3 regions of the Streptomyces sp. JLBG701 genome follow, and region 1 is predicted to be linked to each of the others. Evidence: riboswitches for the same ligand, from Rfam matches in the RefSeq annotation. Region 1 holds a riboswitch; each other region holds the start of a gene.
The links. Region 1 has a riboswitch for S-adenosylmethionine ahead of thrC (threonine synthase). Riboswitches for the same ligand answer to the same signal wherever they lie in the genome.
Positions count from the first base shown of each region.

Region 2: it holds a riboswitch for S-adenosylmethionine, as region 1 does, so the genes downstream of both, AC5DRG_RS14440 (aminotransferase class V-fold PLP-dependent enzyme) here and thrC (threonine synthase) in region 1, are expected to answer to the same signal.
Region 3: it holds a riboswitch for S-adenosylmethionine, as region 1 does, so the genes downstream of both, AC5DRG_RS01610 (putative leader peptide) here and thrC (threonine synthase) in region 1, are expected to answer to the same signal.

Region 1 covers NZ_CM178588.1:5,252,227-5,255,492, forward strand. The annotation lists gene AC5DRG_RS23980 (cold-shock protein) at 1-65, opposite strand, end outside; gene AC5DRG_RS23985 (ubiquitin-like small modifier protein 1) at 491-769, opposite strand; gene thrC (threonine synthase) at 766-2,064, opposite strand; SAM riboswitch class I at 2,083-2,243, opposite strand; gene AC5DRG_RS23995 (glucosyl-3-phosphoglycerate synthase) at 2,401-3,266, shown strand, end outside.
Region 2 covers NZ_CM178588.1:3,155,429-3,158,694, forward strand. The annotation lists gene AC5DRG_RS14435 (Lrp/AsnC family transcriptional regulator) at 1-42, shown strand, start outside; gene AC5DRG_RS14440 (aminotransferase class V-fold PLP-dependent enzyme) at 92-1,453, opposite strand; SAM riboswitch class IV at 1,581-1,697, opposite strand; gene trpD (anthranilate phosphoribosyltransferase) at 1,774-2,838, opposite strand; gene qcrB (cytochrome bc1 complex cytochrome b subunit) at 2,963-3,266, opposite strand, start outside.
Region 3 covers NZ_CM178588.1:311,470-314,735, forward strand. The annotation lists gene AC5DRG_RS01600 (MerR family transcriptional regulator) at 1-33, opposite strand, end outside; gene AC5DRG_RS01605 (MDR family NADP-dependent oxidoreductase) at 63-1,079, opposite strand; SAM riboswitch class IV at 1,287-1,396, shown strand; gene AC5DRG_RS01610 (putative leader peptide) at 1,475-1,549, shown strand; gene AC5DRG_RS01615 (ABC transporter substrate-binding protein) at 1,737-2,138, shown strand; partial or broken gene AC5DRG_RS01620 (SDR family NAD(P)-dependent oxidoreductase) at 2,192-2,383, shown strand; gene AC5DRG_RS01625 (hypothetical protein) at 2,437-2,673, opposite strand; gene AC5DRG_RS01630 (macro domain-containing protein) at 2,753-3,256, shown strand.

The DNA of each region.
Region 1 (3,266 bases):
CCGTCGACCGCGATGAAGCCGTACCCCTTCTCCGCGTTGAACCACTTGACGGTGCCCTGAGCCATGCCTAACTCCCCTATTACTGGCCCTTGCACAGATCCACACTTCGCGGATCCGGGTCAGACCTCACCCCCCACGGTTGGGGGCGTGCGCCGGAACGCGTCGACCGCCGCTGAATGTATCTGCCCAACTGCCGTCTGCAACAGGTCAGTCGGACGAGAATTCTGGGCGCGCCCGATCGGGAATATATGGAGAATTCGCCGGAATTCAGGGCAAGTCGGGCTCTACAAAAAGAGCAATTAACGCAAAAAGCCTGCACACATTGGCTGCTTCTTATCGCGCCCGCGGCAGGAACTCATATGCGCCCGGCAAGAGAAACAGGGCGCGTTCCCCAACTGTACCGCGCTCAACCATGCAGAATTGCCCCCTCCGTTTCTCTCACGGAGAGGGCAATTCGGTGAACAGTGAGTGACTCGGCCCCCGAAAGAGCTCAGCAGCCGCCGGCGACGGCCGGAATGATCGACACGCCCGCACCGTCCGGCGTGGCCGTCTCCAGGCCCTGCTCGAAGCGAACGTCGTCGTCGTTGACGTAGACGTTGACGAAGCGGCGCAGCTTGCCCTGATCGTCAAGGACGCGGGCGGCGATGCCGGTGTGGTTCTTCTCCAGGTCGGCGATGACCTCACCGAGGGTCGCACCTTCGGCGGCGACTTCGGCCTTACCGCCGGTGTAGGTGCGCAGGATGGTGGGGATGCGGACGTTGACGCTCATGACGCGAGGCCAGCCTCTCGGAAGGAGTCCAGGTTCGGGCGGATGGTCGCGGTGAGGCCGGTGTCCGAGGCCACCGCGTCCAGGGTCTTCAGGCCGTCGCCGGTGTTCAGCACGACCGTGGTGAGGGTCGGGTCCAGGAGACCGTTCTCGATCAGCTTGCGCGTGACACCGACCGTCACGCCACCCGCCGTCTCGGCGAAGATGCCCTCGGTCTGCGCGAGAAGCTTGATCGCGTCGACGACCTGCTCGTCGTTGACGTCCTCCACGGCACCACCCGTGCGGCGCGCGATGTCGAGGACGTAGGGACCGTCCGCCGGGTTGCCGATCGCCAGCGACTTGGCGATCGTGTTCGGCTTCTGCGGCCGTACGACGTCGTGGCCGGCCTTGTAGGCCACGGACACCGGCGAGCAGCCCTCGGCCTGCGCACCGAAGATCTTGTACGGCTTGTCCTCGACGAGCCCGAGCTTGATGAGCTCCTGGAGGCCCTTGTCGACCTTGGTGAGCTGCGAGCCGGAGGCGATCGGGATGACCAGCTGGTCGGGCAGCTGCCAGCCGAGCTGCTCGCAGATCTCGTACGCGAGGGTCTTGGAGCCCTCGGCGTAGTAGGGCCGCAGGTTGACGTTGACGAAGCCCCAGCCCTCGCCGGCCGGGTCGCCGATCAGCTCGGAGCAGAAGCGGTTCACGTCGTCGTAGTTGCCCTCGATGCCGACGAGCTCGCCGCCGTAGACCGCGGCCATGACGACCTTGCCCTGCTCCAGGTCGTGCGGGATGAACACGCAGGAGCGGAAGCCGGCCCGGGCGGCGGCGGCACCGACCGCGCCGGCGAGGTTGCCGGTGGAGGAGCAGGAGAGGGTGGTGAAGTTGAAGGCGCGGGCCGCTTCGATGGCCTGCGCTACGACGCGGTCCTTGAAGGAGTGCGTCGGGTTGCCGGAGTCGTCCTTGACGAAGAGCTTGCCGGCGTCGACGCCCAGCGCGCGGGCGAGGTTGTCGGCCTTGACGAGCTTGGTCCAGCCGGGGTTGATGTTCGGCTTGTCGGCCACGTCGGCCGGTACCGGCAGCAGCGGGGCGTAACGCCAGATGTTCGCGGGTCCCGCTTCGATGCGCTTGCGGAGCTCCTCGGTGTCGTACGAGGAGAAGTCGTAGGCGATCTCCAGCGGGCCGAAACACTCCTCGCACGCGAAGACCGGGCCGAGGGGGACGCGGTGGCCGCATTCGCGGCAGGAGAGCGCCGAGGCGGGACCGAGGTCAACCGCGTCTACGGAGTTCGTGGTGCTTGCAACTGTCTGCGCAGCCATGTGAGGCGAGGCCCTTTCTCCTCATCTTCCTCACGACGCATCTCGCCGTGAGACGGATTTGGCACCTTCCCGAGCCGGGAGCCTCGCGGAGCGATCGACAATGATCGGTCGGTACGAGACCGGCTGGAGGGTTGCCGGGGCTTCATCGGGCCGTATCCCTCTGCCCCTCTGGATGAGCGGTATTCGGTTGTAGACGCCAACGACCCCCGACATGCGATGGTCATCAACGTTGCTCAAGACTGTAACCGAAGGCCAGGACAGTTGAGAGAGTCGTCCGAACCGCGAGATGGATCACACACCGACGTGCTGGTCCGCGACAGTGAGGAGCCGCTTACTGTGCTGGAAGAAGCCGAGCGCTGGCTGAGCAATCGCTCCTGGTCCATGACCGATCGCCCGCTCCACAAGATCCTGGCCGCCAAACGTGCAACGGGCCAGTCGGTCAGTGTCGTACTGCCGGCGCTCAACGAGGAGGAGACGGTAGGCGACATCGTCGCCATCATCCGTCATGACCTCATGCAACAGGTCCCGCTCGTCGACGAGATAGTCGTCGTCGACTCGGGCTCCACCGACCGCACCTCCGAGGTGGCCGCCGCCGCCGGCGCCAGGGTCGTCCACCGCGACGACATCCTGCCGCGCATCCCGGCCGTGCCCGGCAAGGGCGAGGTCCTGTGGCGTTCGCTGCTGGTCACCACCGGTGACATCGTCTGCTTCATCGACGCGGACCTGAAGGAGTTCTCCTCCGACTTCGTCTCCGGAATCGTGGGCCCGCTGCTCACCGACCCCGGCGTCGACCTCGTAAAAGGGATGTACGACCGTCCACTCGGCGGCGCCGCAGGTCAGGGCGGTCGCGTGACCGAACTGATGGCCCGCCCGCTGCTGAACATGCACTGGCCGCAGCTCGCGGGCTTCGTCCAGCCGCTCGGCGGCGAGTACGCGGCCCGCCGCTCCCTGCTCGAACAGCTCCCGTTCCCCGTCGGCTACGGCGTGGAGCTGGGCATGCTGGTCGACGCCCTGCACCTGGTGGGCCTGGACGCCCTCGCCCAGGTCGACGTGGGTGTGCGCAAGCACCGCCACCAGGACGGCCAGGCCCTGGGCCGTATGGCCGCCGCGATCTACCGCACCGCCCAGCTCCGGCTGGCCCGCGGTCACCTCATCCGGCCGGCCATCACCCAGTTCGAACGGGGCCCGGACGGTTTCGAGCC
Region 2 (3,266 bases), 2.1 Mb from region 1:
CACGACCTTGAGGCGGCGTTCGCGATCGGGCTGGACAACTGAACTCCGTTGCCGCAAGGCCCTCTTGACTCACCTCTGTGGGTGACAAGGGTCAGACGGCAGGGACGCAACGCCCCTCCTCCGTACGGTAGTTCCACTTCGCGCCGTCCCTGACCAGTTCCTTCACTGCGCCAACGAAACGCTCGACGTGCTCGTCCGGCGTGCCCGCGCCGAAGCTCACGCGGATGGCGTTGAGGGACTTCTCGCCGGGGGCCGCCTCGGGGGCGCCGCACTCGCCCTGGGTCTGCGGGTCGCTGCCGAGCAGGGTGCGCACCAGCGGGTGGGCGCAGAACAGGCCGTCGCGTACGCCGATGCCGTACTCGGCGGAGAGGGCCGCGGCGAAGTGCGAGCTGTTCCAGCCCTCGACGACGAAGGAGATGACGCCGACGCGCGGCGCGTCGTCCCCGAAGAGGGAGAGGATCCTGACCTCGGGCACCTCGGCGAGGCCCGCGCGGACGGTGTCGATCAGGTGCTGCTCGCGCGCGACCAGCGTGTCGAAGCCGGCCTCGGTCAGCGCCTTGCAGGCGGAGGCGATGGAGTAGACGCCGATGACGTTGGGCGAGCCCGCCTCATGCCGCGCCGCGCTCTCGTGCCACTCCACGTCCACTCCCCCGTCCTCGCGCCGCGTGACCTTGCGGCTGGCGCCGCCGCCCGCGAGGTAGGGGTCGGCCGCCCGCAGCCAGTCGGCCCGTCCGGCCAGCACGCCGGAGCCGAAGGGGGCGTACAGCTTGTGCCCGGAGAAGGCGACCCAGTCGACGTCGAGATCCTGGACGGAGACCGGGTGGTGCGGGGCCAGCTGGGCGGCGTCCAGGACGATCCGGGCACCGTGGGCGTGGGCCACGGCGGCGAGCTCGCGTACGGGCCACAGCTCGCCGGTGACGTTGGAGGCGCCGGTGACGCAGACGAGGGCCGTGCCCTGGGGGTCACGCTCGGCGAGGGCCCGCTCCAGGGTCCGTACGGCCTGCTGCGGGGTGCGCGGCGCGTTGAGGTAGGTGACCTTCGCGTCCTTCCACGGCAGCAGCGAGGCGTGGTGCTCGGTCTCGAAGACGAAGACCTGGCAGTCGGCGGGGAGGGCGGCGGCGAGGAGGTTGAGGGAGTCGGTGGTGGACCGGGTGAAGACCAGCTGGTCGTCGGCGCGGCAGTCCAGGAACTCGGCGACCGTCTTCCGGGCGTCCTCGAAGAGGTCGGTGGAGAGCTGGGAGAGGTAGCCGGCCCCGCGGTGGACGCTTCCGTAGTACGGGGCGTAGGCCGCCACGTCGTCCCAGACACGCTGGAGCGCGGGCGCGCTGGCCGCGTAGTCGAGTGCGGCGTAGGTGACTTCGCCACCCGTGACGAGCGGGACGGTGACATCCCGGCCCAGAACGGGCAGCGGGGCACAAACCGAAGTGTTGGCGGCAACGGTGGAGACAGACATGGCGAAACTCCCGTGAGAGGAAAGAACGAAGACGCAAAGAGGGATGCGGAAGCGGGGCTCTGCGGCCCTATCGCATTCGGTTGCTCACGAGAGACTCCTCGACGACCAGGACCCCTGGCGTGCGAGGGGTCCGCGCTTGCCGTGGACCTAGCTGTCCACAGCCTGGTCTTCACCCGGGGCACCCCGCCACGGACGGAGGGTTGCCGGACAGTCGGCCGGGGCCTCATGACTGTCACTCATGACCTGGTCCAAAAACCTACGCGAAAAAAACGATGTCCCGCAACCCGTGTCCGGATCGCGGGACATCCCTCGGCCAGGAACTACCTGTTGCTGGCCGCCACCCAGCGCTCAAGGGTGCGCTTCGCCGCCCCCGAGTCGATCGACTCCGCGGCCTTCTCCATGGCGGCCCGGAGCTGGTCCGCCAGGGGTCCGTCGCCCGGGTCCAGGGCGACCAGCGCTGCCGCCGAGTTCAGCAGCACCGCGTCGCGCACCGGTCCGGTCTCGCCGTTCAGCAAGCGCTGGGCCACGTCCGCGTTGTACGACGCGTCCGCGCCCCGCAGCGCCTCCACGGGGACCAGCTCGATGCCGACGTCGCGTGGGTCGAAGGACTCCTCGGTGACCTTGCCGTCCCGGACGACCCACACATGGGACGTGGCCGTGGTCGTCAGCTCGTCGAGGCCGTCGTCGCCGCGGAACACCAGGGCCGAGTTGCCGCGCTCCGCGAAGACGCCCGCCACGATCGGCGCCATCCGCGGGTCGGCGACGCCCACCGCCTGGGCCTTCACCTTCGCCGGGTTGGTCAGCGGGCCGAGGACGTTGAACGTCGTCCGGATCCCCAACTGGCCGCGCGCGGCGGCCACATGACGCAGCGCCGGGTGGAACTTCACCGCGAAGCAGAAGGTGATCCCGGCCTCCTCCGCGACCTCGGCGACCCGCTGCGGCGTCAGCTGCAGATTGACGCCCAGCTTCTCCAGGACGTCCGAGGATCCGGAGGCGGAGGACGCGGCACGGTTGCCGTGCTTGACGACCTTCGCGCCCGTACCGGCCACCACGATCGACGACATCGTGGAGATGTTCACGGTCTTCGCGCCGTCGCCGCCCGTGCCGACGATGTCGACCGTGCGCCCCGGCACCTCGATAACGTTCGCGTGCTCGTACATCGTCCGGACGAGGCCGGTGATCTCCTCGACCGTCTCGCCCTTGGCCCGCAGCGCCACCACGAACCCGGCGATCTGCGCGTCGGTCGCCTCACCGCGCAGGATCCGGTCCATCGCCCAGGCGGTGTCCTCGGCACTCTGGTCACGGCCCTCCAGCAGACCGTTCAGTACCTCGGGCCAGGAACGGCCCGCCGCGGTGTCGCCTCCAGCGGGGGTCACAGCGCTCATAAAGCCGCTCCTGAATGTCGTAGAAGAAGTGTGAGCCCCACCCTATCCAGCCCGGGGGCACGGCGAAGGGCCCCGTCCGGTCTGCGGACGGGGCCCTTCGGGTGGCGCGTGGCGTGCGCAGCGATCAGTGGTGGCCGTGGCCGCTCGTGATCTCCTTGTACTCCTCAACGGTGGGCTTGGAGATCTGGCTCTCCTCGCCGTAGTAGGCCTCGCTGAGCTTGGCGCGCAGCTTCTCGGTGCCCTTCACCTTGCGCTCGACACCGTTCTCGTCGACCGTCGCGCCGATCGCGGCCGGCACGTACTGCTCGTGCGCGGTCAGCGTGTGCAGCGCGTCCTGGCTGAGCGGCTCGTGCACCTCGATGAACTCACCGTGCGGCAGGCGCTTGATGATGCCCGACTCGCGGCCGTGCAGCACCTTGTCCTTGTCG
Region 3 (3,266 bases), 4.9 Mb from region 1:
GCCCAAGGCCGCGGCCGCGTCGCCGATGCGCATTCCATCCTCCAGGGGCAGGTGTCCAGCGGCTACAGCTCCACCACCACCGTGCCGATGTGGCGCCCTTCGAGGAGTTCCATGAGCGCGCGGGGCGCCTGGTCGATTCCCGACAGGCGGGTGTGCGGAATGGTGATCGTGCCCTCGCGGAGGGAACGGGCGAACACCTCCGGGTATTCCGCCAGTGCGTCCCGGTGGTGGGTGCCGTTGATGCCGCGGATCCGGACGCCCCGCAGGATGAGCGAGTAGGTGTCGATCTCGACGGATGCCGTGACCTCGCCCAGCACTTGTGCGGAGAGCGCTCCGACCAGGCCCACCCGGGCACCCGGGCGGGCGAGGGCCAGCGCGGCCTGGAGCTGCTCCCCGCCGACGTTGTCCACGACCGCGTCGATGCCCTCGGGGGCCGCTTTGCGCAGCTGCTCCTCGATCGGACCGGCTCCGCGGAGCACGACCGCGTCATACCCCAGTGTCTCGACCAGGTAGTCGGCCTTGTGTTGTGAGCTGGTGCTGCCGATGACGCGCGCGGCCCCGCGGAGGCGGGCGAACTGCCCGGCCAGGGTGCCGAGTCCGCCTGCCGCGCCGGAGACGAACACCGTGTCCCCCTCCCGCACCTCGGCTCCCCGGACGACGCCGATCCACGCGGACGGCCCCTGCGACAGATGCGCCACCAGGTCCGGCAGAGCCGCCAGGTCGACGGGCTGCACGGTGCTCATGTCCACGACCGCGTACTCGCGGAACCCCGACCAGTGCGACACCAGGTCACCGGGGCGCAGTTCCCCGCCGGGAGCCGTCACCACCTCGCCGAGGGCCGGAGCCGACAGTGGCCGGCCCACTTCGAACGACGGCAGCGGCATCCCGGCGTCCTCCTTCATCAGAGTGCGCAGTGAGGCGGCAACGCTCATCATCCGATTGCGCACCAGCACCTGTCCGGGTGCCGGCTCGGGGACGGGGACCTCCGTCACGGTGAAGTGGTCGGGGCTGAGGGCGCCTTCGGGACGGGAGGCGAGGCGGACCTCGCGGTGAGTGGCGGGGATGGGCGATGCGGACATCAACGGGCTCCTGACCGGTCGGAGGAGGACCGCACACCACGTGCGGCGCCCACCGACGTTAGGAGTTGACGCACACGTCAAGGTCAAGCCGGGGAGGGGCACTCTCAGCCGTCCCCGTGACTTCGCAACTGTCCTTTGATTGCCGCGAGTTGTCCGATTCGATTGCGATATTGACGGATAGAGAAGCCGCTCCGTAAGATCGCGAGCGGCATTGAGTGTCAGCGTCAAGCCCTGGCTCGCTGATCGGCAACCCTCCTCCGCGGTGGGGTGCTCCAGGTGAAAGCCCGGCGGGGTCACCGATCCCGCAAACGCGTGGCCCGGTGATCGGGCCTGAGACGGGGAGGACCAGCGTGCGGCACACCGGCGGCAGTCTGAGTGCCTCGATCGCGGCTGCGGTGACGTTCTCCGGATTCTCGCGGCGACGCCACATCGATCTGCAGCGCTTCACCAGTTGCCTGTGTAGCGGCTGACGACACCCCCTTGCCGGCCGGCGTTCGCTCCCGGCCCTGGTAGGCGCAGTCACCGTCACGCCGTCATCGGCGCAACCTTTCCCCTTTGAACGGTGTCGACCCGTCCCCGGTCGGCGCCTTCCACGCATCGCCGCGCCCTGCACCAGCACGTGTGCGGTGACTTTGACGTAGGAGAACCCCTTCCGTGATGTCACATCCGGATTTCCGACCCGCCCGATGGTCGGCACTCGCCGCCCTGGTGACCGGCAGCCTCCTGCTGAGCGCCTGCTCGTCGAGCAGCAGCGCAGGCTCGGGCAACGGCGACTCCCAGCCCCGGTCCGGTGGCACCCTGACCTTCGCGGTGGGTTCCGACGCCGGCTGCGTGGATCCGCAGCAGGTGGGCAGCAACGACACCATCTACTCGCTGCGTCAGATCGTGGACTCCCTGACCGACGAGGACCCCAAGACCGGCAGGATCGTGCCGTGGCTGGCCAAGAGCTGGGACATCAGCGCGGACACGACGACGTTCACCTTCCACCTGAGATCCGGTGTGACCTTCAGTGACGGATCGGCGCTGACCGCGCAGGTGGTCAAGGACAACGCCTGCTGAAGGCGGCCGAGGACAGTCCGCGCCGGGTCGCCGACATCGTCAACATCAGCTCGATCGCCGGCCGTGTCGCCTGGAACGGCTACGGCGTCCACAACCTCACCAAGTTCGGCGTGAACGGGTTCACCGAGTCCCTGCGTCAGGAGGTCACCCGGCGGCATGTCCGCGTCGGCGTCCTGGAGCCGGGCGGCGTGGACACCGAGCTGGGCTCGCACAACAAGCCCGAGATCCAGGGCGCGATGATCACCCCTTTCTACGAGACGACCGAGGTCCTGGCCCCCGACGACGTCGCTGACGGCGCCTACATGGTCACCCGTCCCCGCCACGCCTCCGTAGCTGCCCGTCCTGCGCGAGCACCGGCCAACAGACCGGCGCCCCCGCCAAGCTCGCTCGCGCTCTGCTCGCCATCGCCGACCAGGACAAGCCTCTGCAGCGCTTCGTCGCCGGCGCCGACGCCATCGAAGGCGTCAAGGCCAAGGCCAACGAACTCCTCGCCCAGGCCGAAGCCTCCCGCGAACTCGGCGGCAACCTCGCCCACGACGACACCACCGCCTGAGCACCGGCCCACAGCCGTACGACCGCCGGTATGCGTTCGGCACTGGTGGCATCATCAGGGCATGGCTGCGATCGAGGTCGTTCAGGGCGACATCACGCTTCAGGACACGGACGCCATCGTCACCGCCGCGAACGAGTCGCTGATGGGCGGGGGCGGCGTGGACGGCGCCATCCACCGGGCAGCTGGTCGACGGCTCGCGGTCGCGGGCGCCGCGATCGGTCCGTGTGAGCCTGGTGACGCTGTGGCGACGCCGGCCTTCGACCTCGACCCGCCGGTCAAGCACGTCATCCACACCGTCGGTCCGGTCTGGGAAGGCGGCGAGTACGGCGAGGCTGAGGTCCTTGCCTCCTGCTACCGGCGCTGCCTTGAAGTCGCGGACGAAGTGGGCGCCAAGTCCATCGCCTTTCCAGCGATCGCCACCGGCGTTTACGGGTTCCCGGCAATGCATGCAGCGCAAATCGCCGTCACAACCCTCCGGTTCTCCTCGGCACGCGTTGAACAGGTCAGGCTCGTGGCCTTTGACCAGCAGGCATACGACTTGCTGGTCGCCGCACTCGCCTCGTAGGTGAGAGCCA